2 regions of the Pseudomonas sp. KH_021 genome follow, and region 2 is predicted to be linked to the other one. Evidence: predicted binding sites of a transcription regulator. Region 2 holds the regulator's gene; the other holds the start of a gene.

Region 1 (4,170 bases), 120 kb from region 2:
AGGAAAAATCGGAGAGGCGACAACTATCCTGACACCGGGGGGTTGCAACCAATGTGGGAGCCGGCTTTAGCCGGCGATGCGCCGCGCGGGCGGCGCTCGATTTGGGCAACAGCACAAAACCCAAGGCAAGCGCCTGGAGGCCTTGATACGGCCTTCCTCCCTTCATTCCCAGGGAGAACCGCAGGGTGCCTGCCAACAAATCGCATGAGCCCCGCGAGGTGTCCGCCTTGGCTTTTCCTTTGTTCTTGAGATCGAGCGCCGCCCGCGCGGCGCATCGCCGGCTAAAGCCGGCTCCCACATTGGTTGCAACGTGCCATGGCCTGTGAGAGTGGAGTTGTCAGCCACGCGCCCCCCACCCGAAACCACAAAAATCCAAAGCCGAACCACCAAGGCTAACAACCCCTACCCCACAGGCCATGGCACGTTGCAAAAAATGTGGGAGCCGACTTTAGCCGGCGATGCGCCGCGCGGGCGGCGCTCGATTTAAGCAACAGCGCAAAACCCAAGGCAAGCGCCTGGAGGCCTTGATACGGCCTTCCTCCCTTCATTCCCAGGGTGAACCGCAGAGTGCCTGTCAACAAATCGCATGAACCCCACGAGGTGCCCGCCTTGGTTTTTCCTTTGCTCTTGAGATCGAGCGCCGCCCGCGCGGCGCATCGCCGGCTAAAGCCGGCTCCCACATTGGTTGCAACGTGCCATGGCCTGTGAGAGTGGAGTTGTCAGCCACGCGCCCCCCCGAAATCACAAAAATCTAAAGCCGAACCACCAAGGCTAACAACCCCAACCCCACAGGCCATGGCACGTTGCAAAAAATGTGGGAGCCGGCTTTAGCCGGCGATGCGCCGCGCGGGCGGCGCTCGATTTGGGCAACAGCGCAAAACCCAAGGCAAGCGCCTGGAGGCCTTGATACGGCCTTCCTCCCTTCATTCCCAGGGAGAACCGCAGAGTGCCTGTCAACAAATCGCATGAGCCCCACGAGGTGCCTGCCTTGGTTTTTCCTTTGTTCTTGAGATCGAGCGCCGCCCGCGCGGCGCATCGCCGGCTAAAGCCGGCTCCCACATTTGTTGCAACGTGCCATGGCCTGTGAGAGTGGAGTTGTCAGCCACGCGCCCCCCCCCGAAATCACAAAAATCTAAAGCCGAACCACCAAGGCTAACAACCCCAACTCACAGGCCATGGCACGTTGCAACCAATGTGGGAGCCGGCTTTAGCCGGCGATGCGCCGCGTGGGCGGCGCTCGATCTCGACAACAGCATAAAACCCAAGGCAAGCGCTTGCCCCTTTACGTGCAAAATTTCACTCAATCAATCCGCATCGCGGCCGATACCCTCTCAAAGCCCAAGGATATTGAAGTGCCCCCATGCGTAACAACCAGCCGATTACCCAGAGAGAACGGACTTTCCCTGCCCAGCAGCGGTTGATTTCGACCACCGATGCCAAGGGCATGATCACCTACTGTAACGATGCCTTTGTCGAGATCAGTGGGTTTACCCGCGATGAGATGGTGCGCGCGCCCCACAATCTGGTTCGCCACCCGGATGTGCCACCGGCTGTGTTCGCTCATATGTGGGCCACGCTGCGCCAAGGTCAGCCCTGGATGGGCATCATCAAGAACCGCTGCAAAAACGGTGACCACTACTGGGTCAACGCTTATGTGACGCCGGTGTTCGAGAACAACCAAGTGGTGGGCTACGAATCGGTGCGGGTCAAGCCCACAGCCGAACAGATCCACCGCGCCCAGGCGCTGTACCGACGCTTGAATCAGGGCAAGCCTGCGATCCCCAAGCGTGATCAGTGGCTGCCGCTGCTGCAGGACTGGGTGCCGTTCATTCTGATCAGCCAGATCAGCTTCCTGATCGGCGCCTGGCTGGACTCTTCCTGGGGCTTTGCCTTGGCCGCCGGGCTTTCGGTGCCACTGGGGCTGCTGGGTTTGAGCTGGCAACAACGCGGCCTCAAGCGCCTGCTGCGCCTGGCCGAGCAAACCACCTCCGACCCCCTGATCGCCCAGATGTATACCGACAGCCGCGGCGTCCAGGGCCGCCTGGAATTGGCCATGCTCAGCCAGGATGCGCGACTGAAAACCTGCCTGACACGTCTTCAGGACAGTGCCGAGCACCTCAACGGGCAAGCTCGCGAGTCCGACACCCTGGCGCATAACAGCTCCAAGGGCCTGGAACGCCAGCGGGTCGAAACTGAACAAGTGGCCACGGCAGTCAATCAGATGGCCGCCACCACCCAGGAAGTGGCCAGCCATGTGCAGCGCACGGCCGACGCCACCCAGCAGGCCAACCTGCTGACCGGGCGCGGCCGTGACATTGCCGGTGAAACACGCGAAGCCATCGAGCGCCTGTCTCGTTCAGTGGGTGAAACCGGCCTGACCGTCACTCAGCTGGCGCGCGACAGTGATGAAATTGGCGGCGTGGTCGATGTCATCAAGGGCATTGCCGACCAGACCAACCTGCTGGCCTTGAATGCCGCCATCGAGGCAGCACGGGCCGGGGAAATGGGCCGCGGTTTTGCGGTGGTCGCCGATGAAGTCCGCCAGTTGGCACAGCGTACGGCCGAGTCTACGGGCCAGATCCACACCCTGATCGCCAAGCTGCAACACACCGCCAATGCGGCGGTACAGACCATGGATGCCGGCCATCGCCAGGCCCAGGAAGGCGTGGCGCGGGTGCTGGAGGCGGACCAGGCGTTGGTGGGCATCAGCGAAGCGGTGGCCAACATCACCGACATGACCACCCAGATCGCAGCCGCCACGGAAGAACAGACCGCAGTGGCAGAAGAAATCAGCCGTAACATCAGCACCATCGCTGACCTGGCCGACCAGACCTCCGAGCAAGCCCAGCGCTCTGCATTGTTGAGCGAAGAACTGACGCGCACGGCCAATGGGCAGTACTCGCTGGTGGAGCGTTTCAACCGCTGATGCGGTTTGCCTGATACACCGCGGCGCGTTCATCGCAGCCAAGGCTGGCTCCTACCCTGACGGCGGCGGCCCAGGCTTCTGTAGGAGCGGCGGGGGCGCCTAGCCTTTAGCCGCGATGAAGGCACCGCGGTTTGCCTGATATACCGTGGTGTGGGGTTTAGCCGTAGGTCAAGAACGCCGCGACGCGATCCGCCGCGGCGTCCAGATGCTGCTCATGGGTAAAACCCGAAGCCTTCAAGGGCTTGAGGTCATGATCCCCCGCGACCAGCCAGCACAGCTCGATCGCCGGCGATAAATCATAGCCTTCTACCGTCTGCCGATTACCCAGCGCATCGCGCTCGCCCTGCACGATCAAGGTCGGTGTTTGCAAATCCGCCAAGTGTTCCACCCGTGGTTTCTCCGGCTTGCCTGCGGCATAAAACGGATAACCCAGGCACACCAGTGCATCGGCCTTCAACTCATCAGCCAACAGGCTGGCCATGCGCCCGCCCATGGACTTGCCACCGATGGCCAACCGCCCTGAGACCTGAAGCCGCACGGCCATATAGACCTCGCGCCAGCTTTCAAGCAACCGGGCCTTCGGGTTGGGGGGGCGCTTGCCGCCATCAAGCCGCCGCTGAGCCATGTAGGGAAACTCGAAGCGCAATACCCCGACCCCGCGTGCCGCCAGCTTTTGCGCCATCTGCTCCATGAACCCGCTGTCCATCGGCGCCCCCGCACCATGGGCCAGGATCAGGCACGGTGCCTGGCGCTCATCCCCTTTGCAGCGCGGCGCATTCCACAGCCAACCCTGCTCGCGCACTTGCTGCGCCCATTGATCCCCGTCAATACCGCCACCCTGACCATTACTCATGCTTGCCTCGCTTTCAAAATAGCCTGTCTATAACCCTGTTGCGACTTAGTGTCGCACCCCTCCCAGGTAGTTTTGCAGCCCTGCAAATGCCCGACTAAGCTACTTGCCTACGCGCTCATGCGAATGTGCGATCAACACGATTACGGGTCGGGCCAACAGGGTCAAGTCGCCGTAAGGGCGGTAATGGCTGGTTGATACCACCTTACCGTTCTTGTTGTCGCTTCCTCGGGGGATCAATACGACATGCTATCGATCCAAAATTGTGAACCAAAAGGTCAACTATTTGTACCGATGATTGTGTACAATCGCCGCCGCATGACGGCTGAAAGGCCCGTGGAATCGGCTTTGGCAAGGGTTGGCAGCGGCTCCATCGCGTTGCAATAACCACACG
Region 2 (4,170 bases):
CGGCCGGCATGGGCAAGACCACCACCCTGGCCAAGCTGGCTGCGCGCTATGTACTCAAGTACGGCGCGCAGAGCCTGGCGTTGGTGAGCATGGACAGCTTCCGTATCGGCGCCCAGGAGCAACTCAAGACCCTGGGGCGAATCCTCAATGTCTCGGTGACCTACGTTGACCCTGGGCAGTCGTTGGCCCAGGCGCTGGAACCGTTGCTGCGCAAGCGCGTCGTGCTGATCGACACCGCTGGCCTGCAGGCCAGCGACCCGGCCCTGCGCATGCAGCTTGAAAGCCTGGCCGGGCGTGGCATCAAGGCACGCAACTTTCTGGTTTTGGCCACTACCAGCCAGAAACAGGTGCTCACCGCCGCCTACCACAGCTATAAGCGCTGCGGCCTGTCGGGGTGCATCCTGACTAAACTGGATGAAACGGCTTGTCTTGGCGAAGTGCTGAGCCTGGCCATCAGTCAAGAATTGCCGGTTGCCTACCTAACCGATGGCCCGCGCATTCCTGACGACCTGCACGTACCGCGCGGTCACCAGTTGGTGAGTCGCGCGGTCAGCGTGCAGATGCAGGAAGAGCCCAGCGAAGAGGCGATGGCCGATATGTTCGCTGATCTCTACCAGCGCCCCGGCCAGCGAGTGGGCTGAGGTGAACATGGAACAACAACAAAGTACCTGCATTGTCCGGCTGCCGCGCGCAGTCAGTCATGTGGCCGCGGTCTAAGAAAGACAAGGTAAAGAACGAACATGGGCAGCATGCATCCAGTACAGGTGATCGCGGTGACCGGCGGCAAGGGTGGCGTCGGCAAGACTAACGTGTCAGTGAACTTGTCCCTGGCGCTGGCTGAGCTTGGCCGTCGTGTCATGCTGCTGGACGCCGACCTGGGACTGGCGAATGTCGACGTACTGCTGGGGTTGACCCCCAAGCGCACCCTGGCCGACGTGGTCGAGGGGCGCTGCGAGCTGCGCGATGTGGTGTTGCAGGGGCCGGGCGGTGTGCGGGTGATCCCGGCCGCGTCTGGCACCCAGAGCATGGTCCACCTCACGCCCGCCCAGCATGCCGGCCTGATCCAGGCGTTCAGCGATATTGGCGACAACCTCGACGTGCTGGTGATCGACACCGCGGCCGGTATCGGTGATTCGGTGGTCAGCTTCGTGCGCGCCGCCCAGGAAGTGCTGCTGGTGGTGTGCGACGAGCCTACCTCGATCACCGATGCCTATGCGTTGATCAAGCTGCTCAACCGCGATTACGGCATGAACCGCTTCCGGGTCCTGGCTAACATGGCCCAGAGCCCGCAGGAAGGGCGCAACCTGTTTGCCAAGCTGACCAAGGTCACCGACCGTTTTCTTGATGTCTCCCTGCAATACGTGGGCGCGGTGCCTTATGACGAATGCGTGCGCAAGGCGGTGCAGAAGCAGCGTGCCGTCTATGAAGCCTTCCCACGTTCCAAGTGCGCGCTGGCCTTCAAGGCCATTGCCCAGAAGGTCGACACCTGGCCGCTGCCCGCCAACCCCCGTGGGCACCTGGAATTCTTCGTCGAGCGGCTGGTGCAGCGGACCAGCACAGGGCCGGTGCTATGAATGCCAGCGGCTATCGCATGTACAGCAAGGCCTCGCGTGACTCGCAGAGCGAGTTGATCGAGCGATACGCCCCGCTGGTCAAGCGCATTGCCTACCACTTGCTGGCGCGTTTGCCGGCCAGTGTGCAAGTCGAGGATCTGATCCAGGCCGGCATGATTGGCCTGCTGGAAGTGTCCAACAAATACGACGCCAGCAAAGGCGCCAGTTTCGAGACCTACGCCGGTATTCGCATCCGTGGTGCGATGCTCGATGAGGTCCGCAAGGGCGACTGGGCTCCCCGCTCGGTCCACCGCAATACCCGTATGGTCAGTGATGCGATTCGGGCAATTGAAGCAAAAACCGGCCGTGACGCTAAAGATCACGAAGTTGCGGCCGAACTCCAATTGAGCCTTGATGATTACTACGGGATTTTGAACGACACATTGGGCAGCCGCCTGTTCAGTTTCGACGACCTGTTGCAGGACGGCGAGCACGAAGGGCTGCATGAGGACGGCGCGAGCGCACAGCTTGAACCGTCGCGTGATCTGGAAGACGAACGCTTCCAGGCCGCGCTGGCCGATGCCATCGCCAATCTGCCCGAGCGTGAACGTCTGGTTCTGGCCTTGTATTACGACGAGGAACTGAACCTCAAGGAAATCGGCGAAGTGTTGGGCGTCAGTGAGTCACGGGTCAGCCAGTTGCACAGTCAGTGCGCCGCGCGTTTGCGTGGGCGCCTGGGGGAATGGCGGGCACGTTGAGCTGGGGCTGCCAGTCGATCGACGGGTAGCAAAGACGTTCTGCACGACGTTGCGAATTCATGCAGTCGTGGCACGCAACAAAACACCGGATTTGATTGAATGCGCACCCCGTAGCCGGGTGCGTTTAAGACTGCTTGGAGGTCGAATTGGACAAGAACATGAAAATCCTCATCGTTGACGATTTTTCGACGATGCGGCGGATCATCAAGAACCTGTTGCGCGACCTGGGGTTCACCAACACCCATGAAGCCGACGATGGCAACACCGCGCTGCCAATGCTCAACAGCGGCAGTTTTGATTTCCTCGTCACCGACTGGAACATGCCAGGCATGAGCGGGCTGGACCTGCTCAAGGCTGTGCGTGCCGATGCGCGCCTGAGCCACCTGCCGGTGTTGATGGTGACCGCCGAAGCCAAGCGTGAGCAGATCATCCAGGCCGCCCAGGCCGGTGTGAACGGTTACGTGGTCAAGCCATTCACGGCCCAAGCGCTCAAAGAAAAGATCGAAAAGATCTTCGAGCGCGTCAACAGCTGAAGATCGCCACGGGAGCGCTATGGAGCCTAACAATTCGTCTTTGGGTGACTTTGAGTCGACCCTGAAGAGACATGCCCACGAGTTGGTGAACAGCCTTGAAAAAGGCAAGTTCGGCGACGCGGTACATCTGATCCATGAGCTGAACCAGACGCGTGACCGTGGCCTGTATCAAGAGGTCGGCAAGCTGACGCGCGAACTGCACAGCGCCATCGTCAGCTTTCAGATCGACCCGCGCATGCCGCAGGCCGAGGAAGTCTCACAGATCACTGATGCCACTGAGCGTTTGTCTTATGTGGTCAAGCTGACCGAGGCGGCGGCCAATCGCACCATGGACCTGGTGGAGCAGAGCACGCCGGTGGTCAATGACATGGGCAGCGAGGCCAAGGCCTTGAGCGTCGACTGGCAGCGTTTCATGCGCCGGGAAGTCGAGGCTTCGGAGTTTCGTGAACTGGCCAAGCGGATCGACAGTTTTCTGACGCGCAGCGAGCAGAATGCCCGCACCGTGTCTGGCAGCCTCAATGACATCCTGCTGGCCCAGGACTACCAGGACCTCACGGGCCAGGTCATCAAGCGCGTCACGCAGATGGTCACTGAAGTCGAAAGCAACCTGCTCAAGCTGGTGCTGATGGCAAGCCAGGTGGATCGTTTTGCGGGTATTCAGCACGATCACCAACTGCTGGCCAACGAAAAAAATCAGGAAAATCATCCCGCCAGGGGTGAAGGTCCGCAGATTCATGCCGATAAGCGAGATGACGTCGTGTCAAGTCAAGACGATGTTGACGATCTGCTATCCAGCCTGGGCTTTTAGGGAGCACGTAAATGAGCTTCGGCGCCGATGAAGAAATCCTTCAGGATTTCCTGGTAGAAGCCGGCGAGATTCTTGAGCAACTGTCCGAACAACTGGTCGAGCTGGAAAGCCGACCCGATGATGCCGATTTGCTCAACGCGATCTTTCGTGGTTTTCACACTGTAAAAGGGGGCGCCGGCTTCCTCCAGCTCAACGAGCTGGTGGAGTGCTGCCATATCGCCGAAAACGTCTTCGATATCCTGCGCAAGGGCGAGCGCCGGGTGGATTCCGAGCTGATGGATGTCGTGCTCGAAGCACTGGACACCGTCAACCACATGTTCAGCGAGGTGCGTGAGCGCCACGACGTCACCCCAGCGACCCCTGAGTTGCTGGAGGCCCTGGCGCGTTTGGCTGAACCTGCACCGATAGGTGTGCCCGTCGTGGCCGTAGTGGCAGCGGTGGATCAGGCTCAGGAGCCTGGCGACATCACCGACAGTGAGTTCGAACAACTGCTGGATTCACTCAGTGCGGTCAAGGCC

The links. Region 2 encodes FliA, which starts transcription of late flagellar genes. Its sites were predicted from a motif close to CTAAAGTTTNNNNNNNNNNNGCCGNTAA; they were not measured.
Region 1: AC3IX4_RS08535 (methyl-accepting chemotaxis protein) is a predicted target of FliA. The motif match lies at 1,300-1,327, and genes of this name have one in related genera.

Annotation. Positions count from the first base shown of each region.
Region 1 covers NZ_CM174477.1:1,810,397-1,814,566, reverse strand. The annotation lists gene AC3IX4_RS08535 (methyl-accepting chemotaxis protein) at 1,361-2,926, shown strand; gene AC3IX4_RS08530 (alpha/beta family hydrolase) at 3,084-3,779, opposite strand.
Region 2 covers NZ_CM174477.1:1,693,735-1,697,904, forward strand. The annotation lists gene flhF (flagellar biosynthesis GTPase FlhF) at 1-641, shown strand, start outside; gene fleN (flagellar synthesis regulator FleN) at 741-1,574, shown strand; gene fliA (RNA polymerase sigma factor FliA) at 1,571-2,311, shown strand; gene cheY (chemotaxis response regulator CheY) at 2,470-2,844, shown strand; gene AC3IX4_RS08035 (protein phosphatase CheZ) at 2,864-3,652, shown strand; gene AC3IX4_RS08040 (chemotaxis protein CheA) at 3,664-4,170, shown strand, end outside.